One region of the Streptomyces sp. NPDC025793 genome, then DNA from elsewhere that is predicted to be linked to it. Evidence: riboswitches for the same ligand, from Rfam matches in the RefSeq annotation. Region 1 holds a riboswitch; each other region holds the start of a gene.
What was found. Region 1 has a riboswitch for cyclic di-AMP ahead of ACZ4MF_RS32360 (transglycosylase SLT domain-containing protein). Riboswitches for the same ligand answer to the same signal wherever they lie in the genome.

Region 1 (5,745 bases):
ACCGCCGCGGCGGCAACACCTCCACGAAGTAGGCCAAGCCACCAAGACGATCAAGAGTGGCGCACCGTGTCCTGGGGAGGGACTTCGTGACTCGACCGGTTGCAGTCATCGGGGCCGGGCCGTTCGGCCTGTCCACCGCCGCCCATCTCCACGCGCGCGGCATCCCTGTCCGCGTTTTCGGCGACCCCATGGTCAGCTGGCGCGCCCACATGCCCGAGGGCATGCTCCTGAAGTCGACACCCGCCGCGTCGCCTGGACTGCCCGCAGCCCGGCCACACCCTCGCCGACTACTGCGACGCGGCCGGCATCCGCCGCCTGGTGGCCGACGAGGACATCATCCCGGTGGAGACCTTCGTCGCCTACGGCGAGTGGTTCCAGCAGAAGCTGCTGCCCGGCCTGGAGCGGCTGCGGGTCGTGTCCGTCGACCGTGACGCGCGCGGCGGCTTCGAACTCAAGCTGGATTCGGGAGAGTTGTGCACCGCTCGCGCGGTCGTCGTCGCCACCGGCCTGTCCGGCCTCGCCCACCTTCCGCCGGAACTCGCGGGCGCGGCACCCGACGGGCCTTCCGCGAGCGGACCGCTCTCGCACAGCTCCCAGCACCACGACCTCGGCCGGTTCGCCGGCCGGGAGCTGATCGTCGTCGGCGCCGGCCAGTCCGCGCTGGAGACGGCCGCGCTCGCCGCCGAAGCCGGCGCACGCGTGCGCGTGGTCGCGCGCGGCCGCGGCCGGGTCGCCTTCGGCGCCCCGCCCTGGGAGCAGCCGAGACTGCGCCCCGCATCCCCCTTCGGCCGCGCCTGGTCGCTGTGGGCGCTCAGCTACTACCCGCACCCCTACCGCCACCTGCCCGAGGCCGCCCGTCACCACCTGGTCCGCCGCGTCCTCGGACCGCTCGGCGCCTGGTGGCTGCGCGAGCGGTTCGACAGCGCCGTACAGGTGCAGGAAGTCGAGCGGATCGTCCGCGCGGAGGCGTCGGACGGCAGCCCCGTCCTCACCGTCCGCACGTTCTCCCGCTCCCGAACCGGCCCGCGCGGGCAGACCCCTGCCGACGGTGTGGAACGGCTCGCCGCCGACCACGTCATCGCGGCCACCGGCTACCGCGTCGACATCGCGGCGATCGACTTCCTCGGCCACGGCCTGCGCACCCGGCTGGCCGTGAGCCGCGGCGCGCCGAGGCTCGGCCCCGGCTGCGTCTCCTCCGTCCCCGGCCTGTACTTCACCGGCCTGCCGGCGGCGGCGTCGTACGGCCCGGTGATGCGCTTCGTGTGCGGCACGGAGTTCGCCTCGCCGCGACTGGCGAAGCACTTGGCGGCGGCCCACGGCTGACGGAGCGGCCGCGTCCGGGGACGGCGACGGCATACCGGGGACCGTGCGGCAGTGTCATCAGGCGGACGGCGGGCGCCACTTGGGGGTGATGAGCACGTAAGTACGCAGTACGGCGAGGTGAGTCGGACAGGCTCCGCGTCCGTATTCTCTGATCATGGCAGCCGCATACGCACTGATCGCCACTGACCTGGACGGCACGCTGCTGCGGGGCGACGACACGGTCTCCGACCGGTCGCTCGCCGCGCTCGCGCGGGCGGCGCGGGCCGGTGCCCGGCATCTGGTGGTGACGGGCCGTCCGGCCCCTCGGGTACGGCCGCTGCTCGCGCGCCTCGGCTGCGCGGGGCTCGCGGTGTGCGGACAGGGCGCGCAGGTCTACGACGCCGGGAGCGGGCGCCTGCTCTGGTCGGTCCGGCTGCACCGGGAACTGGCCGAGGAGGCGCTCGGCAAGATCGAGGCCGAGGTGGGGCAGGTCTACGCGGCCGTCGACCAGGACGGCGTCGACGGGCTCACGCTCATCGAGCCCGGCTACCGGATGCCGCACCCGACCCTGCCCTCGGTGCGGGTCGACCGGCGCGACGACCTGTGGCACAAGCCCATCAGCAAGGTGCTGCTGCGCCATGCCGCCCTGTCCGACGACGAGTTGGCGGACGTCGCGCGCGCGGTGGTGGGTTCGCTCGCGACGGTCACCATGTCGGGGCCGGGGACCGTGGAGCTCCAGCCGTCCGGGGTGACGAAGGCCACCGGGCTGGCGCTCGCCGCGGAGCGGCTGGGCGTCGGTGCCCGACAGGCGCTGGCCTTCGGGGACATGCCCAACGACATCCCGATGTTCGACTGGGCCGGGCACGGGGTCGCCATGGCCGGCGCGCATCCCGAACTGAAGGCGGTGGCCGACGAGATCACCCTGTCGAACGAGGACGACGGCGTCGCCGTCGTCCTCGAAAGACTGTTTCCGACCGGCTGACCGGCTGACCGGTGTCTCAGTACGCGCTGTGGACGTTGTCGATCGAGCCGTAGCGCGCGGCGGCGTAGTTGCAGGCCGCGGTGATGTTCGCGACCGGGTCGTACGGGTCGAGCGCGGTGCCGGTCACGTGGTAGGCGCGGAAGGTCGGGTCGATGACCTGGAGCAGGCCCTTGGACGGGATGCCGGCGGCGGCGTTGGAGTCCCAGTTGTTGATGGCCAGCGGGTTGCCGGAGGACTCCCGCATGATGTTGCGGTAGATGCCGTTGTAGGAGCCGGGGATGCCCTTCTGGGCCATGATCGAGAGGGACTTGCGGATCCAGCCGTCGAGGGTGTTCGTGTACCCGGACGTGTGGACGAGGGACGTGGTCGTGGCGGCCGTCGAGGGCGTGCTGGTCGCGGCGGAGGCGCTGGTGGCGCCGATGATCGGCATCGCGAGAACGGCGGCACCGGTGCCGGCGACGGCGAGGGCGCGCATGACACGGCTGGTGCGGGTACGGCTGTGCTGAGCGGCAGCAGGCATGGGGAGTTCCTCTCCGGCGCCTGCGAGGTGAGCTGTCGGGTTCGGGCGGGGAGGTGCCCGGCCGTGCCTTCGCGAGAAGGCGCGGCTTCACCCCTAGCCGTTCCGGTGCGACGTGTGCCGACCGATCCGGCGACTTACCTGGGTCCCCCGCTCCTGCCGTACGAATGAGTTCGCGGATGGTTGTGCGGGCGGCGGCAGGATTCGGCGTCCGCCCAGCGAGCCGGAACGTATGCGAGAGCACATGTCGGGAACAAGTGCCGGAATCACATAACGTCCTGTTTGACCTTGAAGTACACCCTATGCGGTACTTGATCCTTTGCGGTTGCCAACCTTCAACTCGCGCGCCGGGCAAGGGGAGCGGACGGTTCGGTGGCCGGTGTGCGGACACGGGCGTCCGTGACCCAACTCACGAAGTATCAAATAGCCACAAAGGGGACATAGTGGATTTCAGGGACTCGCGCCCGGAGTGGCGCCGGCCATGAAGGGGGACGTGGAAAGGGGGGCGGGGTGAGGGATGGGGTGAGGGGTGGGTGTGAGATGGCCGGCGGGTGGCCCGCGGGTGAGGGTGGAGCCGTTACTCCGCTCGCCCCTCGGTTCGCGACAAAGCGCAGGGTGTCCTGTTAAGTCGATGAATGTCCGTTCTTACTATCTGATCGAGAATAAAGCGGCCATGATCCAATAGCGCCCGGGCCGGACCGGTGGGCGCTATCGGTGATCGAAACAGGACCGGATACGCTGACTTGAGTGATGGCAGCGACCTATCGACAAACCGTGTAATCGCCAGCAGACACCAGCAGACAGGAGACCCCTCGTGACCGTCGTCGGGCCGTTCGGGCTGAGCGTGCGGGACCAGGCTCTCGAAGCCGATGTCCAGGCCGGATTGGCGGCTGTCGAGGAAGGCTTGCTCGAGGCCACCAAGAGCGAGGTCCCGTTCATCACGGAGGCCGCGCAGCACCTCGTACGGGCCGGCGGGAAGCGGTTCCGGCCGCTGCTCGTGATGCTCGCGGCGCAGTTCGGCGACCGCTACGCGCCGGGCATCGTGCCGTCGGCCGTCGTCGTGGAGCTGACCCACCTCGCCACGCTGTACCACGACGACGTCATGGACGAGGCGGCCGTGCGGCGCGGTGTGGACAGCGCCAACACCCGCTGGGGCAACTCCGTCGCGGTCCTCACCGGCGACTTCCTCTTCGCCCGTGCCTCCCAGATCCTCGCCGACCTCGGGCCCGAGGCGGTCCGGGTGCAGGCCCTCGCGTTCGAGCGGCTGGTCACGGGCCAGATCCTGGAGACCGCGGGCCCCTCGGACGGCCGCGACCCGGTCGAGCACTACCTGGACGTGCTCGGCGGCAAGACCGGCTCGCTGGTGGCGGTCTCGTGCCGGTTCGGCGCGATGATGTCGGGCGCCGACGAGACGGTCGTCGACGTCCTCACCCAGTACGGCGAGCGGCTCGGCGTCGCCTTCCAGCTCGCCGACGACGTCCTGGACATCGCCTCCGACTCGCACGAGTCCGGCAAGACCCCGGGCACCGACCTGCGCGAGGGCATCCCGACGCTGCCCGTTCTCCGGCTGCGCGAGCGCGCGGCCCGGCTGGGGCTGCCCGAGGACCTCGCGCTGTGCGAGCTGTTGGACTCCGACCTCACCGACGACGCCCGGCACGCCGAGGCCCTGACCGCGCTGCGCGCGCACCCCGCGCTGGAGCAGGCCCGCCGCGACACCGTGCGCTACGCCGAGGAGGCCCGGGCCGCGCTGTCGCCGCTGCGGGACTGCGACGCCAAGGCGGCTCTGGTGGAGCTGTGCGACGCGGTGGTGCACCGCGCGGGCTGAGGCCCGGGCCACGACGGCGTACCGGCCCGTCCCCGCGGGCAGTGGCTGACGTGTCCGCGATCTGGCACACGGTCGTACGGCGCCCTTCGGCGTCCGTGCGACCGGGCCCGGCCCCTAGGGGTCCCGGCGGTCGCCGCCCCTACGTGTCATACCGCAGGCGTACACGGAGTTGGCTCCGTGGTCTGACGCTTCCTCATGGCCGATTTGGTGAGATGGGGAACACGGACATCACCACTCCTCACCGATTCGGGTGAGAATGGCGGCTCAGGGTGGACCAGCGTGAGGAAAGCCGCCGCCGACGACGGAGGTAAGGCACACATGGCACCGTACGAATCCGACGACGCGGTGGACGTCGCGCGGGACGAGAACCCGCACGCCGGACGCCGCAAGGCCGCGCGTTACGCGGTCCCGGTCGCGGTGGTGGGCGTGGCGGCGGCCACGATCGGGCTGGTCCCGGCGCTCGCCGCCTCGGGCGACCCGGACCTGCCCAAGATCACCGCGAAGCAGCTCATCGACAAGATCGCCAAGTCGGACGTGCAGCAGCTGTCCGGCACGGTGAAGATCAGCACCGACCTCGGCCTGCCGAACCTCGGCGGCCTGGAGAGCAGCCTGGCCTCCGGAGCCGGCAAGGGCGCCGGCGCCGGCTCCTCCGCCGACCCGCAGGCCAAGCTCACCGAGCTGGTCTCCGGCACGCACACGCTGCGCGTCGCCGCCGACGGCCCGGACAAGCAGAAGATCTCGCTGCTGGAGAGCGGCTCCGAGTACAGCCTCATCCACGACGGCACGAACGTCTGGGGCTACGACAGCAAGACCAACTCCGTCTCCCACAGCACCTCCCCCGAGACGGGCAAGGACCGCAGGGCCGAGCAGCCGCCGGCCACGCCGAAGGACTTCGCCGACCAGGCGCTGAAGGCGGTGGACGGCACCACGTCCGTCACCGTCGACGGCACCGAGCAGGTCGCCGGCCGCGCTGCCTACAAGCTGCTGATCAAGCCGCGCCAGTCGGGCACCACGGTCGGCGCGATCAGCATCGCGGTCGACGCGAAGACGGGCATGCCGCTGAAGTTCACGCTGACCCCGAAGAGCGGCGGCGCCGCCGTCGTCGACGCGGGCTTCACC
Region 2 (5,745 bases), on a different contig from region 1:
GAGTTCGGGTTCTTCGCCGTCTACGGCTGCTTCATGGTGCCCGTGTTCGGGCTGCTGACCTGGCTGGCGATCTGGACGCGGCAGCGTGAGCTGCGGACCGTGCGCGCGGAGCTGCCCGTGTACGTGCTGGCCGGGTGGCTGGGGCCGGCCGTGCCGGACGCGCTGGGATCGATGCGGGCGCGGCGCGCAGCACGCGACTACGCCCGGCACCACGGCGGGAGGCCGGCGGCGCGGGAGGTGGCGCGCTACGAGGAGTACGCCACGGCGCTCGCGCTGCTGCGGCACCGCGGGCGCACGGGGCGGGCCGGGGCCGACTTCGTCGTACGGGAGGGGGAGCTGCTGGACGCGCTCTGGCGGCGCAGGGACGCGGCGCGGCCGGCCCTGGAGTACGCCGCCCGGGCCACCGCCCCGGCTCCGGCGCGCTGGGCTCCCCCGCATCCGCAGAACGGGTACGCGTACGGGTACGGGTACGGCTACCCGGCGGCGCCGTACCCCGCGTACAACCCGTACCAGTCGTAGGCCGTCGGGCTCGCGCGGGGCCCGGCGCCGCCGGGAGGGATCAGGCCGACGCCGCCGTCAGCTTCGTCAGTTCCTCGTCCGTGAGCTTCAGGTCCGCCACTCCCAGCAGTGCGGGGAGCTGGTCGACCGTGCGGGCCGAGGCGATCGGGGCCGTGACCGTCGGCTGGGCCGCGAGCCAGGCCAGGGCGACCGTGGCGAGCGGGGCCTCGTGGGCGGCGGCGACCTCGTCCAGGGCGGCGAGGACCTGCTGGCCGCGCTCGGAGTCCGCGTACTCCTGCACCCGGCCGGCGCGGGCGCTGTCGACCGTGGTGCCGGGGCGGTACTTGCCGGTGAGGAAGCCCGAGGCGAGCGCGAAGTACGGCACCGCGGCCAGGTTCTCCTTGGCGGCCACCTCCTGCAGCCCGCCCTCGTAGGTGTCGCGGGAGACCAGGTTGTAGTGCGGCTGGAGGGCGACGTAGCGGGCCAGGCCCTCGCGCGCGGAGAAGTCGAGGGACTCCTGCAGGCGCTCGGCGCTGATGTTGGAGGCGGCGATGTGCCGGACCTTGCCCGCCTTCACCAGCTCGTCGAGGGCGCCGATGATCTCCTCGACCGGGACCTCGGGCCTGTCGAAGTGGGTGTAGTAGAGGTCGATGTAGTCGGTGTCCAGGCGGCGCAGGGAGGCGTCGGCGGCGGCCTTGATGTTGGCGGCGGACAGGCCCTGGTACTCGGGGTGCTGGCTGACCTTGGTGGCGATGACGACGTCGGAGCGGTTGCCGCGGGCCTTGACCCACTTGCCGATGATCGTCTCCGACTCACCGCCCTTGTTGCCCTCGATCCAGGCGGTGTAGGCGTCGGCGGTGTCGATGAAGTTGCCGCCGGCCGCCGCGTAGGCGTCGAGGACGGCGAAGGAGGTCTCCTCGTCGGCGGTCCAGCCGAAGACGTTGCCGCCGAGGGAGAGGGGGAAGACCTGGAGATCCGAACTGCCGAGTGTGCGCAAGGAAGTCATGCTCCACGTCAACGCCGGCGGCAGATGATCTCATTCCGCCACCGGCGCCACGATCACCCGGAAGGTCGGCCGGGTCAGGGGTTGAGGCCCTTGTCCCGCAGCCACGGCGCCGGGTCGATGGCGGTGGCCTGGCCGTTCGGGTGGACCTCCAGGTGCAGGTGCGGGCCGGTGACGTTGCCGGTGGCGCCGACCCGGCCGATGACGTCGCCGGTCGAGACCTTCTGGCCGACCGAGACGCCGATCGAGGACTGGTGGCAGAACCACAGCTCGGTGCCGTCGTCCAGGGTCAGGACGGTGCGGTAGCCGTAGGCACCGGCCCAGCCGGCCTGGGTGACGGTGCCGCCGTGGACCGCCTTGATGAGGGTGCCGGTGGGGGCCGCGAAGTCGAGACCGGTGTGGTAGCCCGAGGACCACATCGCGCCGGGCTGACCGAAGGTGCCGGTGATCGTGTACGACACGACGGGCAGCGTGTACTGCGTGGCCAGCTCGGCCAGGCGCTTGGCCTCGGCGGCCTTCGCGGCGTCGGCCTCCGCCGTGGCCTTGGCGGCCGTTGCCTTGGCGGCGGCGTCCTTCTCGGCCTTGGCGGCCGCGTCGGCGGTCTGCTGCTCGGCGGCGGCGAGCCTGGCGGCGGTGGCCCGGCTGTCGGCCTTGCTCCGCTGCTGCTCGGCCTGGGCCATGATCCGGTTGCGCAGGGCCTCGCCGGCGTCGCCGTTGCTGCCGCTCTCGGTGTGCATGCCGACGTCGGAGAGCCCGGTGGCGGTGGTGGACTTCGGTGCCTCGGTGGAGCCGCCCTCGAAGAGGTGGCTCACGGAGTCCGGCAGGGAGATGGAGACCGGCGGCTTGCCGGTGTGGGCGCTGGCCATGCCGCCCGCGCCGACGGCGGCGACGACGCCGACGCCGAGGACGGTGGAGCTGCGGGCGAAGCCGTTGCGCTGCTTGGCGACCCGGTGCCGGCCGCGGACCCGGTCGACGGAGTCCTCGGTGGGGTTCCACTCCTCCCACGTGCCCTCTTCGGCGTGGTAGGAGCCGTAGCCGAAGGGTTCGGGCTCGTCGGACGCCGGTATGGACGGGGCTTCGGGGGCAAGCCGGTTGGACGCCACGCGGGCGTACTCCTTTCCTTCCGTCGCCTACCGGGTTAGCTGACGGGTTCGGAGCAGGAAGGTCTCCTACGCGCGTATACCGGGCGTGGACTCAGTGAGTTCACGTCGGCGTCCGCGTGATTCACCCCAAGGTGGTGGTTCCCCGGTTCCCTCGCGGGATTCGGCGCGTGCGCACGGAGCCGCCTCTTGTGACGGCTGGGACGACCGCGCTGCGTTATCGAACGTTAATAGACCCGCGAGGCACTTTCCAAGCCGTTCGGCTTGATCGTTAACGCTTTCCGGCCGGATGCACCAGTCAATACCGCAGCAAACCGGACGAGTTGGCCACCGTTCAAGAGTCTCGGCGTTTTTGATGGTGTCTCAGATGTTATGCGGACGGCGGTCGCGCGGTCACCGTCGGTGAACAGGTCGTGACGGTGGGCCCGGAATCACCGCGCGGCGGGCCTTGCGATCAAGCGGTGTGCGAGCACCCCTTCGCATGGGGTACTCTTGAGACACAACGACGCGGGGTGGAGCAGCTCGGTAGCTCGCTGGGCTCATAACCCAGAGGTCGCAGGTTCAAATCCTGTCCCCGCTACTGAAGACTCAGGGCCCGGAATCCACTGGATTCCGGGCCCTGAGTGTTTCGCGCCCCCGAACGGGCGCGGCGGCTCACCGCACCAGATGCCCGTTCGGCGCCTTGGCCCGCGCCTCGTACTCCGGCAGTACGACCACCTCGGCCCCTGCCTGCGCCAGAACCCCGCTCCCGTCGGCCGCCTCCACGAACGTGTCCGGCTCGCGCCACGCCGTCACCACCCTGCGCACTCCCGCCCGCAGGATCAGCTCGGCGCACGGCGCGGGACGGGACGCGCGGCGGGCGCACGGCTCCAGGCTGCTGTAGACCGTGGCGGCGGCCAGCCGCGGGTCGGCCGGGTCGATCTTGGCCAGCGCCGCCTCCTCCGCGTGGACCACCGGGTCGCCCCCCTCGCGCGAGTGGCCGCGCGCCAGCTCCGTGCCGTCGGCCGCGACGACCACCGCGCCGACGCTGAACGCCGTTTCCGAGGGCGGGCACAGCGCGGCGAGTTCGCAGGCGATGCGCAGCCAGTGGCGGTCGGCGGCGACCGGGGCGGCTCCGGTGCCGGGGGCGGTGGGCTCGTAACGCATGAGGACGACGTCCTCGATCCGGCGGGTCTCGGTGAGGCGGAGGCGGCCGGCCTGGTACCCGCCCGGGCCGAACAGGCGCGGGGCGGCCGGGTCGCCGACGAGGAGCGGGGCGAGGACCAGCTGGAGTTCGTCGGCGAGGCCCTGCTGGAGGAGCTGGGTGTGGACCGTGCCGCCGCCCTCGACCATCAGGCGCCGCACACCGTGCACGACGTACAGGTGCTCCAGGAGCGCCGGCCAGTCGAGGCCGGGGCCGAGCGGGACGACCTCGGCACTGTCGCCGAGGAGGCGTGCGGCGCGCTCGGCGCCGGCGTCGGTCGTGTAGACGACCTTCGCGCCGCCGGTGTGCCAGAACTTCGCGGCCGGATCGAGGTCGCCGGAGGCGGTGACGGTCACCTTGAGGGGGTATGCGGGCTTGCCCTCCGCGACCCGGGCCGCGCGGCGCTCGGCCGAGTTGACCAGCAGCCGCGGGTTGTCCGCGCGGATCGTGCCGGCGCCGACGAGGATGGCGTCGGACGCGGCCCGCACCTCGTCGACCCGGTCGAAGTCGGCCGGGCCGGACAGCAGAAGGCGCTCAGGGCCGGTGTCGTCCAGGTAGCCGTCGAGCGAGACGGCGGCGGACAGCAGCACATACGGGTACGACATCGGGCGCACTCTCCCTGCGGGTCTGCGAGGTCTGCGGAGTCCGGGTCCGCGAAGCCGCAATCTTGGTTCAAGTTTGAAACAAACCTACACTGGCCGCATGACGACCCGCTGGCTCAGCCCCGAGGAGCAGCGCGCCTGGCGCGCGTACATGGCCGCGACCCACCTCCTGGAGGACGCGATGGATCGGCAGCTCCAGCAGGACGCCGGCATGCCCCACCTTTTCTACTCGGTGCTGGCCAACCTCTCCGAGGCGCCCGAGCGGCGGCTGCGCATGACCGATCTCGCCGAGACGGTGAAGATCACGCGCAGCAGGCTGACGTACGCGGTGACCCGGCTGGAGCGGGACGGGCTGGTGCGCCGGGAGGACTGCCGCTGGGACAGGCGCAGCAGCATCGCCGTCCTGACGGACGAGGGGATGGCCGCGCTGGAGCGCGCGGCGCCCGGGCACGTCGAGACCGTGCGCAGCACCCTCTTCGACCGGCTGACGCCCGCGCAGGTGGGACAGCTGGAGGAGATCTTCACGAGCGTCGCGCGGGGACTGCAGGACGAGGACGCCGAGGCCGGGACGGGGGATGTGCCGTGGCGGCGCCGGTCGTCGTGTTCGTCGTCCCAGCCGCCGTCCGCCTCCTCGTGAATCGCTGGAGTCGCTGTGAGTCGCTCCCGAATTCAATTGCTTTAACTTTTAAGCATGCGGTAGGGTCCCCTGTGCATCACTGCTTCAAATCTGAAGCAGCCGCCTCCGGAGGGACCCGCATGCCCGACACCCCCGCCGCCACGCCGCGCGCCCGCGTCCGGGTTCCGCTGCGCTTCCACGACGGCTACAGCGTCGACGCCGAACTCGTCACCTTCCACGGCCTGGCCGATGGCCAGGAGCACGTCGCCGCCGTCCTCGGCGACCCGGCCCCGGGCTCCGTACCGCTGGTGCGGCTGCACTCCGAGTGCCTCACCGGCGACGTCTTCGGCTCGGCCCGCTGCGACTGCGGCCCCCAGTTGCGCGAGGCGGTCGAGCGCATCGCCGACCGGGGCGGTGTGCTGCTCTATCTGCGCCAGGAGGGCCGCGGCATCGGCCTCTACAACAAGCTCGACGCCTACGCCCTCCAGGACCAGGGCCTCGACACCTACGAGGCGAACGCCGCGCTCGGCCTGCCGGAGGACGCCCGCGACTACACCGCCGCCGCACAGATGCTCGCCGCCCTCGGCATCGGCGAACTGGACCTGCTGTCCAACAACCCCGACAAGGCCGAGCAGTTGAGGTCGCTGGGCGTCGTCGTCCGGGACCGGGTGCCGACCGGCGTCTTCACCACGCCCCACAACGTCCGCTACCTGCGCGCGAAGGTCCTCCAGACCCAGCACACG
Region 3 (5,745 bases), on a different contig from region 1:
CGCAGAGCCGAGATGCCGGCCACGCGCCGATGCCGGGCAGCCCCTCGGGCCCCGCCGGGAAGGGCACGCGCGCGTGGGCGCGAGAACAGCCGGTACGCGCGCGTGGCCGGGAAACGCCGGTACGCGCGCGTGGGCACCTGTGCGGAGATCAGCCGGGGCGGACCACACTGTGGATGATCGATTCTCCGCCGTAGTACACCGACTCCTCGCGGACGTAGGCGCCCGGCTTGGGGGCGTGGATCATCATGCCGTTGCCGATATAGAGGCCGACGTGGCTGATGTCGTCGTAGAAGAAGATCAGGTCGCCCGGGCGCGCGTCCGCCAGGGAAACCGTGGTGCCGGCGTTCACCTGGTCGTACGTGGTGCGCGGGAGCGCGACGCCGGCTGCCTTCCAGGCGGCCTGGGTCAGGCCCGAGCAGTCGTAGGAGCCCGGCCCGGTGGCGCCCCACACGTACGGCTTGCCGATCTGGGCTCGGGCGAAGGCGAGGGCCTTCTCGGCCTTCGTGTCGTACGAACTGGACGAGCCGGAGGATCCCGAGGACCCCGAAGAGGCGGAACCCGTCGAGCCCGTGGACGTGGACCCGCCGGAGCCGGACGACGACGAGCCGGACGAACTGCTCTGCTGCTTGGCCCGGGCCGCGGCCTGCTGCTTCGCCAGCTCGGCCGCCTTGCGCGCCGCCTCCTGCTGCTTGGCCTGTTCGATCTGTGCGAGTCGCGCCTTCTCCTGGGCCGTCAGCTGCGAGAGCAGTTCGCGCGCGGAGGCGAGCTTTTTCTGGACGGTCGTCTTGGCCGTCTGGAGGTCCTGCTGCGAGGTGGTCAGCGTCCGGAGGCTCTCGGCGGCCTCCCGCCGCTTCTTCATCGTGGCGGCCTGATCGCCGATGTAGGCGTCGACCGCGCTCTTCTCGCGCGTGGTCAGCCGGTTCATCAGCTGGGTCTGGTCGAAGTAGTCCTGCGGGTCGTTCGCCAGCAGGAAGGTGGCCGTGCTCGGCGCGGCGGCGCCGGTGCGGTACTGGGCCGCGGCGAACGAACCCAGCTCCTCGCGGGCCTTGTTGAGGCTGTCGGTGCGGCGGGCGACCTCCTGGCGGAGGGCGTCGACGTGGCCGCGCTCCTTGCCGGTGCGCTCCTTGGCCGCGTCGTACTTCTCGGTCGCCGACTCCGCCTGCCGGTAGAGGTCGTCGACCTTCTTCTCCACCTCCTCCAGGCTCGGCCGGGTGTGGTCGGTGCCCGGAGCGGCCTCGGCGGTCTGGGACAGCATGGCTATGGAGGTGAGGGCGGCGGTGGCGAGAGCGGGGGTGCGTATACCCGCCGCGGTGGTCCCGCCGGGGCGCGGCTTGCGGTGCGACGCCAAGGGAGGCGACTCCTTCCAATGGTCCGCCTACCGGGTTAGCTGTCGGGTTCGGGCGGTGGTTCGGAAGGGTTGCCCTACGGCGTCGTCCCGGATGGGATTCGGCCGATTCACCCCAGGTTTGGTGGGTCCCCGGCTCCGGGTGCCCCGTACGGGACGGGCCGGACTCGGCGGGGGCCGCGCACGCGGCCCGACCGCAACCTAGCCAACTCGTGTGGCTAGTGTGAAGGTTGGTGCGTGATATGTCCGATACATTTTCGTGATCCGAGACCGGAATCACGTCCGCGTCATCGGGTGATTCCGCTGGGTAAGGGATGTTCGCCCCCACGCCCGCGGGGTCTTCTTCCCGGGACGGCGACCGGTTGTCGGTGGGGCGCCCTAGACTCGGAGAGCGATGAGCAGCCTCTTTGACGACAGCTTCCTGGCGGACCTCCAGCCCCCGCGCGGGCGCGAGGAGGAGCCTCCGCCGCCGCCCGAGGACGATCACGCTCCGGAGCCGCTTCCGGACGATCTGTTCGGCGGGAAGTTCGACGTGCCGCCGGACCGGGACTCCTACTACCGCGACGGCGCCCCCCGCCCCGCACTCGACGCGGCGGCGCTGCTGGAGGGGCTGAACGACAACCAGCGCGCCGCGGTCGTCCACGCAGGCTCCCCCCTGCTCATCGTCGCCGGCGCCGGCTCCGGCAAGACCCGTGTGCTCACCCACCGCATCGCCCACCTGCTCGCCGAGCGGAGCGTGCACCCGGGCCAGATCCTCGCGATCACCTTCACCAACAAGGCCGCGGGCGAGATGAAGGAGCGCGTCGAGCAGCTCGTCGGCCCGCGCGCGCACGCGATGTGGGTGATGACCTTCCACAGCGCGTGCGTGCGCATCCTGCGCCGCGAGTCGAAGAAGCTCGGTTTCACGTCGTCGTTCTCGATCTACGACGCCGCCGACAGCAAGCGCCTGATGGCCCTGGTCTGCCGCGACCTGGACCTCGACCCCAAGCGCTTCCCGCCCAAGTCCTTCAGCGCCAAGATCAGCAATCTGAAGAACGAGCTGATCGACGAGGAGGACTTCGCCGCCCAGGCCGCCGACGGCTTCGAGAAGACCCTCGCCCAGGCCTACGCGCTCTACCAGTCCCGCCTCCGCGAGGCCAACGCGCTCGACTTCGACGACCTGATCATGACGACGGTCAATCTGCTGCGCGCCTTCCCGGACGTCGCCGAGCACTACCGCCGCCGCTTCCGGCACGTCCTGGTCGACGAGTACCAGGACACCAACCACGCCCAGTACGCACTGGTCCGCGAACTGGTCGGCACCGTCGAGCGCGCCGCCGAGGACGTCACCGAGGACGTCGCCACCGCGCCGCGCGAGCACGACCTCCCGCCCGCCGAGCTGTGCGTCGTCGGTGACGCGGACCAGTCGATCTACGCCTTCCGGGGCGCGACGATCCGCAACATCCTCCAGTTCGAGGAGGACTACCCGAACGCGACGACGATCCTGCTGGAACAGAACTACCGCTCCACGCAGACGATCCTGAGCGCCGCCAACGCGGTCATCGAGCGCAACGAGTCCCGCCGCCCGAAGAACCTGTGGACCAACGCCGGCCAGGGCGCCCGGATCACCGGCTACGTCGCCGACACCGAGCACGACGAGGCCCAGTTCGTCGCCGACGAGATAGACCGCCTGGTCGACGCGGGCGACGCCAAGGCGGGCGACGTGGCCGTCTTCTACCGCACCAACGCCCAGTCCCGTGTCTTCGAAGAGGTCTTCATCCGCGTCGGCCTGCCCTACAAGGTCGTCGGCGGCGTCCGCTTCTACGAGCGCAAGGAGGTCCGGGACGTCCTGGCCTACCTGCGCGTTCTCGCCAACCCCGAGGACTCGGTGCCGCTGCGCCGCATCCTCAACGTCCCCAAGCGGGGCATCGGCGAGCGCGCCGAGGCGATGATCGACGCCCTCTCCCAGCGCGAGAAGATCAGCTTCCCGCAGGCGCTCAAGCGCGTGGACGAGGCGTACGGCATGGCCGCGCGCTCCACCAACGCGGTCAAGCGGTTCAACACACTGATGGAGGACCTGCGCACCATCGTGGAGTCCGGCGCCGGACCGGCCACCGTGCTGGAGGCCGTCCTCGAACGCACCGGATACCTGGCCGAGCTGCAGTCCTCCACCGACCCGCAGGACGAGACCCGCATCGAAAACCTCCAGGAACTCGCAGCCGTGGCCCTGGAGTTCGAGCAGGAGCGCGCGGAGCGCGAGCAGGGCACGCTGGCCGACTTCCTGGAGCAGGTGGCCCTCGTCGCCGACTCCGACCAGATCCCCGACGAGGACGAGGAAGGCGCCGGCGTCATCACCCTGATGACCCTGCACACCGCCAAGGGCCTGGAGTTCCCGGTCGTCTTCCTGACCGGCATGGAGGACGGCGTCTTCCCGCACATGCGCGCCCTCGGCCAGACCAAGGAGCTGGAGGAGGAGCGGCGCCTCGCGTACGTCGGCATCACGCGCGCGCGTGAGCGGCTGTACCTCACCCGGTCGTCCATGCGCAGCGCCTGGGGCCAGCCGTCGTACAACCCGCCCTCCCGCTTCCTGGAGGAGATCCCGACCGCGCACCTGGAGTGGAAGCGGACGGGCGCGACGGCTCCGGTCTCCTCCGGCCCGGCCTCCGGGATCGCCGCCTCGCTGTCCTCGTCCCGCTCGCGCTCGTCGGCCGCGGGCGCGTCCGGGTTCGCCACGCGGCGTACGACGGACAAGCCGGCGGCGTCGCTGGCGGTCGGTGACCGGGTCACCCACGACCAGTTCGGGCTCGGCACGGTCGTCGCGGTGGCGGGCGCCGACGACAAGGCCCAGGCGACGATCGACTTCGGCGACGGCAAGCCGAAGCGGCTGCTGCTGCGCTACGCGCCGGTCGAGAAGCTGTAGAAGCAGTGAACGATGTGAGCCCCGCCGGATCGGCGGGGCTCACATCGTCACGACTCACGTCGGGATAAGCGGCTCAGGTCGGGTCCAGGCCGTGGCTGCGCAGCCACGGCAGCGGGTCCACGGCCGCTCCGCCCGCCGGGTGCACCTCGAAGTGCAAATGCGGGCCGGTGGAGTTGCCGGAGTTGCCGGAATACGCGATCGGCTGGCCGGCCTTGACGGACGTGCCGGCGGGGACCTGGTAGCTGGACAGGTGGCAGTACCAGGTCTCCGTGCCGTCCTTCGCCGTCAGTATCAGCATGTTGCCGTAGGCGCTGTTCCACTTGGTGGTGACGGTGCCGTCGGTGGCGGCCATCACCGTGGTGCCGTAGGAGACGGGGAAGTCGATGCCCGTGTGCACCGACATCCAGTTCACGCCCGCCTGGCCGAAATAGGCGCTGAGCCCCTTCTGCGTGACCGGCAGGACGAACTTGGGGCGCAGCCGCTCCTTGAGCGCGGCCTCCGCGAGGGCCTTCTTGCGGTCCTGCTCCTGCTGGTTCTTGAGGTCGATCCGCTCCTGCGTCCGGCTGGCCCGGTCGGCGAAGTCGTGGGCATCGGCGGAGAGCGTCTTGAGCTGGGCGTCCAGCTTGCTGTTGGCGATCGCCGGCCTGACCGCGTGCGCGTCCGCGGCGGTGGCGGCGGTGTCCTTGCTGTCGTCGCTGAACGCACCGACCGAGGCGACCGCGATCCCGGCGACGCCCATCACACAGGCCGAGGGCACGGCGACGGTCAGCAGCGCGGAGCGCTTGGCAGGCGTACGGCGCCGGGACCGCCCGGCGCTGCGCGCGCCCGCGCGGGTCGTCGGCGTGGTCTCTTCCTGCTCCTCCAACAGGCCGTTCGCGGCGGGCGGTTCACCGTTTCCGTAGCCCACCGGATCGTCGGCGGCGTACTCCGTCTGAGGGAAGTCCGCGGCCGGGTCGCCGACCTGCTCGAACGTGGCGGTGGCCTGCTGGTCGAACGGCACGCCGGCCTGCTCGGGAACGGCCTGGCCGGGGGAGTTCCACTGCGTGGCGTCGTACGCGCCGGTCTCGAAGCTCTGGGTGCCCCACTCCCACTGCTGGGTCATGCCGCCGGGCTGCTCGGGTTGGAGCCAGCCGCTCGCGTCCCACTGTCCACTGACGTCATGGCCCGTGGCCTGCGGGGGAACGGTCCAGGCGGTGGTGTCGTGCACGCCGGAGTCGTAGGCGGCGTGGTGCTGGGCCGCGTACGCGTCGTAGTGCGGAGTCGTGCCGGTCTGCCACGGTGTCGCGTCGTAGGCGCCGGTGGTCTGCCGGCCGGGCAGGCTGCCGAAGAGCGGGTCGCCGTGGAAGGTGCCGGTGGTGTCGTGGGAGTGCGCGAAACCGGTGGCGTCGTAGCCGCCGTACGTGGTGAAGTCGCCGTAGGAGGCTTCCTGCGTCCCGTACGGCGCGTTGCCGTAGTGCGCGGAGGAGGCGTCAGACGCCGGGGCCGGGGTGGTCATGGTCCC

Region 2: another riboswitch for cyclic di-AMP. It lies ahead of ACZ4MF_RS03825 (M23 family metallopeptidase); the one in region 1 lies ahead of ACZ4MF_RS32360 (transglycosylase SLT domain-containing protein).
Region 3: another riboswitch for cyclic di-AMP. It lies ahead of ACZ4MF_RS27795 (C40 family peptidase); the one in region 1 lies ahead of ACZ4MF_RS32360 (transglycosylase SLT domain-containing protein).

What each region holds. Positions count from the first base shown of each region.
Region 1 covers NZ_JBVHMR010000022.1:30,016-35,760, forward strand. The annotation lists gene ACZ4MF_RS32345 (carboxylate--amine ligase) at 1-32, shown strand, start outside; partial or broken gene ACZ4MF_RS32350 (FAD-dependent oxidoreductase) at 87-1,323, shown strand; gene ACZ4MF_RS32355 (HAD family hydrolase) at 1,478-2,284, shown strand; gene ACZ4MF_RS32360 (transglycosylase SLT domain-containing protein) at 2,301-2,804, opposite strand; cyclic di-AMP (ydaO/yuaA leader) riboswitch at 2,809-2,989, opposite strand; gene ACZ4MF_RS32365 (polyprenyl synthetase family protein) at 3,616-4,626, shown strand; gene ACZ4MF_RS32370 (LolA family protein) at 4,945-5,745, shown strand, end outside.
Region 2 covers NZ_JBVHMR010000002.1:21,400-27,144, forward strand. The annotation lists gene ACZ4MF_RS03815 (PrsW family intramembrane metalloprotease) at 1-519, shown strand, start outside; gene ACZ4MF_RS03820 (aldo/keto reductase) at 560-1,504, opposite strand; gene ACZ4MF_RS03825 (M23 family metallopeptidase) at 1,579-2,604, opposite strand; cyclic di-AMP (ydaO/yuaA leader) riboswitch at 2,614-2,780, opposite strand; tRNA gene ACZ4MF_RS03830 (tRNA-Met) at 3,108-3,181, shown strand; gene ACZ4MF_RS03835 (dihydrofolate reductase family protein) at 3,256-4,389, opposite strand; gene ACZ4MF_RS03840 (MarR family winged helix-turn-helix transcriptional regulator) at 4,487-5,023, shown strand; gene ACZ4MF_RS03845 (GTP cyclohydrolase II) at 5,143-5,745, shown strand, end outside.
Region 3 covers NZ_JBVHMR010000016.1:70,557-76,301, forward strand. The annotation lists gene ACZ4MF_RS27790 (hypothetical protein) at 1-67, opposite strand, end outside; gene ACZ4MF_RS27795 (C40 family peptidase) at 149-1,348, opposite strand; cyclic di-AMP (ydaO/yuaA leader) riboswitch at 1,356-1,528, opposite strand; gene pcrA (DNA helicase PcrA) at 1,740-4,244, shown strand; gene ACZ4MF_RS27805 (M23 family metallopeptidase) at 4,318-5,745, opposite strand, start outside.